One region of the Priestia sp. YIM B13551 genome, then DNA from elsewhere that is predicted to be linked to it. Evidence: riboswitches for the same ligand, from Rfam matches in the RefSeq annotation. Region 1 holds a riboswitch; each other region holds the start of a gene.
The links. Region 1 has a riboswitch for cyclic di-AMP ahead of ACFX4N_RS15060 (APC family permease). Riboswitches for the same ligand answer to the same signal wherever they lie in the genome.
Positions count from the first base shown of each region.

Region 2: another riboswitch for cyclic di-AMP. It lies ahead of ACFX4N_RS27905 (APC family permease); the one in region 1 lies ahead of ACFX4N_RS15060 (APC family permease).
Region 3: another riboswitch for cyclic di-AMP. It lies ahead of kdpF (K(+)-transporting ATPase subunit F); the one in region 1 lies ahead of ACFX4N_RS15060 (APC family permease).

Region 1 is NZ_JBHZOX010000002.1:1,050,293-1,052,495, reverse strand. It holds gene ACFX4N_RS15065 (N-acetylmuramoyl-L-alanine amidase) at 1-817, shown strand, start outside; cyclic di-AMP (ydaO/yuaA leader) riboswitch at 1,009-1,150, shown strand; gene ACFX4N_RS15060 (APC family permease) at 1,313-2,203, shown strand, end outside.
Region 2 is NZ_JBHZOX010000012.1:19,929-22,131, forward strand. It holds gene ACFX4N_RS27905 (APC family permease) at 1-1,072, opposite strand, end outside; cyclic di-AMP (ydaO/yuaA leader) riboswitch at 1,204-1,348, opposite strand; gene ACFX4N_RS27910 (DUF4430 domain-containing protein) at 1,712-2,086, opposite strand.
Region 3 is NZ_JBHZOX010000002.1:136,652-138,854, reverse strand. It holds gene ACFX4N_RS09735 (undecaprenyldiphospho-muramoylpentapeptide beta-N-acetylglucosaminyltransferase) at 1-58, shown strand, start outside; gene ACFX4N_RS09730 (hypothetical protein) at 187-330, shown strand; cyclic di-AMP (ydaO/yuaA leader) riboswitch at 480-622, shown strand; gene ACFX4N_RS09725 (hypothetical protein) at 695-832, shown strand; cyclic di-AMP (ydaO/yuaA leader) riboswitch at 848-988, shown strand; gene kdpF (K(+)-transporting ATPase subunit F) at 1,367-1,447, shown strand; gene kdpA (potassium-transporting ATPase subunit KdpA) at 1,472-2,203, shown strand, end outside.

The DNA of each region.
Region 1 (2,203 bases):
AGATGCATTTATGTCTATTCACGTAAATGCCGGTGGAGGAACAGGGTACGAAGATTATGTTTACAGAAGCGCTAGCAATGCCAGTAAAACGTTTCAATCAATTGTCCACGGCCAAGTACAGCCAACGCTGCTATCGTATAATCATCCGAATCGCGGTCGAAAGTCAGCCAATTATGCGGTGCTTCGCTTAACAAATATGCCCGCAGTACTAACTGAAATAGCTTTTATTGATAACCGCACCGATGCAGCACTTCTCCAAAACGAAGCTTTTTTAAAAAGCATGGGTGAATCGTATGCAAAAGGAATTGCCGTCTATTTGAATTTACCCCGTCGTGCAGTTCCAAACCCAAATCCAACACCAACACCAAATCCATCACCTTCTGAACCAGGTACAAAAACGTATACGATCAAGCAAGGAGATACGCTGTACAGTATTGCACAGAAGTACAATATAACAGTACAAGCGCTTCAAGAAGCGAATACAGGGCTTTCTGATCCTTTAACACTACAGGTTGGAAAAACAATTGTTATTCCTTCAGGGACTTCACCAAACCCATCTCCAACACCACCTGCTGAACAATATCCACTTCCCAATGGAATTTTAAAGCAAGGTGATTCTGGAGAAGCCGTGAAACAGCTTCAAAGAGCATTAAACGCAGTTAATTTTAAAGTAGGGTCAGTAGACGGAATATATGGAGTTCAAACGAAAGATGCAGTAAGACGTTTTCAGCTTGTGTATCTTCCTTATGATGTAGATGGCATTTATGGTCCTCAAACGAAAAACAAGCTAGCAGCCGTTTTAAAAGCAAAAAGTTAAAGCAAAAAGGTCTTCTGTAAGCGAGCAGAAGGCCTTTTGTTTTTCTGTTAAAAGCGCCTTAAGTACTATTTTATGGTTTACGTAAAATAATGCTTTACAAACCATTTGTACGGGAGTATATTATCTAAGAACAAAGGATAGTTATGAAAGAAACATGTTATCGATCATACCCTTTAACCGAAAATTATATTGACCTGTTATCGCTTAATTCGTCAGAAGTGGGGGACCCAAATTTGTGCATTGTCACTTGGGGTGAATCCTTTTTTTAAAGGTAGGGCTACTCTCATAGCCCGAATCCGACAGCTAACCCCATAAGCGTTTTGGAGAGGAGGTTTAAGCTGTGTAAAAACGCTGAGAACCCTTAGTGTTTTTTTTGTGCGCTTTTTTAACATAAAAAGGTATTTTTTAGGAATGATATCACTTGTTCGTGAACTTGTAACGGAGCTTAGCAATGAATAGTAAATAGTAGCTAGGCAATCATCGGAGGGAAATTGCGTGAACTATTCAGTTCTCAAAAGATTATTGATTGGAAAGCCGCTTAAAACAAAAGAGTTAGGCGATCAAAAGCTTAGTAAGCTTAAAGCACTGGCTATTTTATCTTCAGATGCCTTATCTTCAGTGGCTTATGGAACAGAACAAATTTTGATTGTACTTGCAACAGTCGGCGTCCTTGCCTATTGGTATTCGATTCCAATTGCGATTGGGGTATTGGTACTCCTGACGGCTTTAATTCTTTCATATCGTCAAATTATTTATGCGTATCCGCAAGGCGGAGGAGCTTATATTGTTTCGAAAACCAATTTAGGAGAAAATCCTGGGCTTATCGCTGGGGGGTCACTGTTAGTAGATTATATTTTAACAGTTGCCGTGAGTGTTTCAGCAGGAACCGATGCTTTAACTTCGGCTTTTCCAACGCTGCATCATTACAATGTAGTAATTGCGTGTTTGCTGGTGATTTTTATTACCGTTTTAAATTTACGTGGTGTAACAGAATCCGCTTCTGTATTAGCTTATCCGGTTTATTTATTTGTTATTGCTCTTATTTTGTTAATAGCGGTAGGCTTGTTTAAAATAGCGACAGGTCAAGTTTCACCTGAGCTTCATCCATCTCTCGGTACAGTAGTGCCAGGTATTAGTTTGTTTTTATTATTAAAAGCTTTTTCGTCAGGCTGTTCGGCATTGACAGGTGTAGAAGCTATTTCAAATGCAGTGCCTAACTTTAAAGAGCCAGGTGCAAAAAATGCTGTTCATACATTAATGCTGATGGGCGGTATTTTAGCCGTTTTATTTTCGGGCATCACGTTTTTAGCTTATTGGCTTGGCATTTCTCCAAAAGCAGATGAAACGGTTGTATCACAAATTGCATCGAGTGTGTTTGGACGAAAT
Region 2 (2,203 bases), on a different contig from region 1:
CAATTCCAAGTGTGACAATTCCATTTGAATAGCCCAAACGATCACCACGTATCGTAAACATACGCGGAATATACTTATCTACAGCTAAATTAACAGCCAGTAAAGGAAAGGCTGAAAAGCCTGTATTGGCAGCTAACACTAAAATTAAAGCCGTCGTACCTTGAACAAAATAATAGAAACCATTTCGTCCAAATACTTGGGAAGCAAGCTGGGAAACAACCGTCTCCTCAGCTTTAGGTACAATTCCAAACCAATAAGCCAAGAACATGACACCTGAAAACAGAATAGCTAAAATAATACCCATCGCAACAAGTGTACGAACTGCATTTCGTGCAGCTGGTTCTTTGAAGTTCGTTACAGCATTAGAAATAGCTTCAACACCTGTAAGGGCTGAACACCCCGATGAGAAAGCTCGTAGTAGTAAGAATAAGCTAATCCCTGGAACTACAGTTCCCAAGGCTGGATGAACGTCAGGAGAAACCTGACCAGTCGCTACTTTCCATATGCCTACACCTATTAATAGAAGTAGTGCAAGAACAAACAAATAAACAGGATAGGCTAAGGCTGACGCAGATTCTGTTACCCCTCTTAGGTTCAAAACCATAATAAAAATAACCAATAAGCAAGCGATGATGACTCTATAGTCATGAAGAACAGGAAAAGCAGACGTTAATGCATCAGTTCCAGATGAAATACTTACAGACACCGTTAAAATATAGTCTACTAATAAAGATCCTCCGGCAATAAGACCTGCATTTTCTCCGAGATTATATTTCGATACAACATACGCCCCTCCCCCTTCTGGGTACGCATAAATAATTTGGCGATACGAAAGAATAAGTGCCGTTAAAAGAATAAGTACCCCAATACCAATTGGGATGGAGTACCAAAATGCGATCATTCCAATGGTAGCAAGCACAATTAAGACTTGTTCTGGGCCGTACGCCACGGATGAAAGTGCATCAGATGAAAGAATAGCTAATGCCTTGACCTTATTTAGCTTTTGTTCACCTAACTCTTTTGATTTAAGTGGCCTCCCAATTAATAAACGTTTTAGGGATGAATAACTCATCTAAACTCCTCCTGAAACCTTTGCCATTTACCTATATTAGTTTACTCTCATCATTCCCTATCTCAGAAAAAAAACACAAAAAAGAACACTAAGGTTCTGCTTAGTGTTCTTTCCAGGACAAATAAAAGCAAACCTTCTCTCCAAACGCTGATGAGGTTAGCTGTCGGGTTCGGGCCTTTAGAGTAGTCCTACCTTCTTTTCGAAGGATTCACCCCAAGTGCAAGTGCACACAAAAATGGGTCCCCCATTCCTTAGTGGATTAAGCGATAAAAGGTATGAAAATAGCAAGATCATATATGTATGGTAGGTACTATACGCCTGAATTTTACATTTGTAAAGAGCCGTTTCAATTAAAACTAATTTTCATATAATTTGTTTTTCTCTTTTATGTAGATAAATAAATTTTGATATCTTGAGCAAACTACTCAAGACGCCGTGAGGCTTCAGTCCTTTGGTTAAATAATGTAGCAGAAAAACCTACCCTATCACACACCAGGGTAGGTTTTTCTGTTTTTCAGCTGCATATCATATACACCTCTAGTTTATATAATCAGCATTATCGGAAATTATAACTTACAAAAAAGTAGTTAGAATAATAACCAACTACTTTTTGTAGGATGTTTTAATTTTCTATGTTATTTACTTTAAAATTTCTTGATTATCCCAATTTTTCAAAGCCCATACTACCTCATCATTTTCATTGAGCGTGACTTCATCTAAACCTAACTCTATAAAATTCCTGTTTACAAAAACAGCCCAATGTATATTTTTCTTTGGAATTGAATGGATACCATTTATAGATATAATATTCCCTTGGGATTCTTCTATGTTAAAGGCCCTTTTTGTTACTTCGTATAATGTCTCACCTTCTTGAAATGAAACTTCTTTTGAAGCAATCGTCTCGTTTTTATCATTTACAATTCTGAAAGTACTCGTCATCTCTAATGCGTGCGTAGGGGAATAAATAACAAAAAGGAATATTGGTAAAAATATCAGTATCTTTTTAATAAGCATTTTTGTATCTCCTTTTGACGTATTTACCATATTATGAGCACTTTAGTGAAAATTATAATTTTTAAATATAGTTCAGTGTTTAATACGCAACAGAAAAATTTCCTGGTGTTAGGGAGT
Region 3 (2,203 bases), 910 kb from region 1:
AGCAACAAAAACGGATGCCATTTCAATTCTTGTAAATGAAATTGAGAAAATGAGCTAAAAAAAAGGCTGGGACAAACGTACTTTAGCCGAAGTGAAAAACGAACCATTGATCAAGGTGTTTGATTAGTGGTTCGTTTTTTTTGTTAAAGTGAACGTAGGTTTCACCTGTTCAGATCCTTCTAGCAGTTGATTGGAGGGCAAGAAGAAGACTCCTGCGGGAAAAGCGACGAGGAGGCTCAGCGGCCGCCCGCGGAAAGCGAAGTCTTGCACAGAAATCAACTGCGGTGTCACAAGCGGTTCAGCTCATGTATCCCATTTGTTCATCTTTAGATGGGCTACATTCAGTCACAACCTTTTTTTCTTCGAATCTATTATTTTAAAATAATGAATATACATAGAAAAATAAAGCTTTTAAAATTTCAAAAAATGTTGTTGACAGTAAATTTTAACAGGAGTAAGATTACTCTCATGAAACGTTCCACTGTGAAACGCTGAGTCTTTTCTGAAAGAGAAGGAAAGAGCGGAGGACCCAATTATCAGGGGTGAATCTCTTAATTGAGTAGGGTTACTTTCTTGACCCGAACCCGTCAGCTAACTTCGTAAGCGTTAAGAGAGAGGATGGTGTAATCGTGGTCGTTTTCTATAACAGCGGATAGCGCGTTCCTTTCAAAATATAGGCGAAAGGAGCGTCAAGATGCATTTATCTAAGCAAATGATTCAATTGATTGAATACCGAGCAATGTGCGACCAGCAATCTTTTGATCTAGCAAACCGCTATTTGTCTACGTTAGCTAATCAAAGTTTTAAACGCAGCAGTAAAAACCATAATTAAGTCTAAAAATTAAATAACAAATATACGCTTAATCAATTATGAGCGGGGGACCCAATATTTTGTACGTATGTACTAGGGGTGAATCTCTTAACTGAGTAGGGTTACTTCCATAACCCGAATCCGACAGCTAACTCCGTAAGCGTTTTGGGAGTAAAAAAATTCGTGTTGATCACGGCTTATTTGTCGTGCATTAAACCGCGGAAGAGAACTCTCTTCTGCGGTTTTTTTAATGGGGAAAATAGGAGAGCAGGTTATGTCTGCACCGTAAAGAGGATATAGTAGGGCTTTTAAAACGAGAGCAACAATACGTGAGGATTAAACAATCAAAGATAACCTTTCGCAGCTAGCTCACTTGGGCGTGATGCTTTACGCACAGAAACAGTCACTACGCTTAATCATGGGTGGTAAGAAACAGTTAGGAGGGAGCAACTTGGATATAATCATGCTTGGAACGCTTGCCATATTAACAGCTGCTATGTACGGAATTATTTGCTGGTCGTCTCATGTAGTAGACGAAAGAGAGGAGAAGTGAACATGTCGTTCATTTTGTTAGGTATTTCAGTTCTCGTTTTAATTTATTTAGTATATGTACTGTTAAATCCAGAACAATTTTAATAAGCGGAGGAATAAAACGTGGGAATTTTTCTACTATCAGTTGCGCTGCTGCTTGTTTTTGTAGCCCTTATTGCAAAGCCCGTAGGTATTTATATAGCGAATGTGTTTTCAAACGATAAAAACACTAGCTTGGTAGGGAAGATAGAATCGGTGATGTTTAAAGCGGCAGGAATTAAAGGGCATAATCAGACGTGGAAGCAATATGCATTTGCTCTCGTTTTGGCGAATACGTTTATGATTTTTGTGGTGTATCTTATCTTCCGGTTTCAAGAGGTACTGCCGCTTAACCCAAGCCACATCAAAGGAATGGATCCGGCCCTTGCTTTTAACACGGCCATTAGTTTTATGACAAATACGAACTTGCAGCACTACAGCGGTGAATCAGGTTTGTCTTATTTCTCGCAGATGGCCGCCGTTGTATTTATGATGTTTGCTGCACCAGCAACAGCCCTTGCAGTAGCAATCGCTTTTATTCGTGGGTTGGCAGGGAAGGAAATGGGAAACTTTTTTGTTGATTTTGTGAAATCAATTACGCATGTTTTACTTCCTATCGCTTTTATAACAGGCATTTTATTTGCGTTTTTAGGTGTTCCTCAAACGTTAAGCGGAACGGTGACTGCCCATACATTAGAAGGGGCATCCCAGCAAATAGCAAGGGGACCAGTTGCTTCTTTTCTTTCAATCAAAGAGCTAGGCAACAACGGAGGGGGATTTTTTGGTGTCAATTCAGCTCATCCATTTGAAAATCCTAATGCG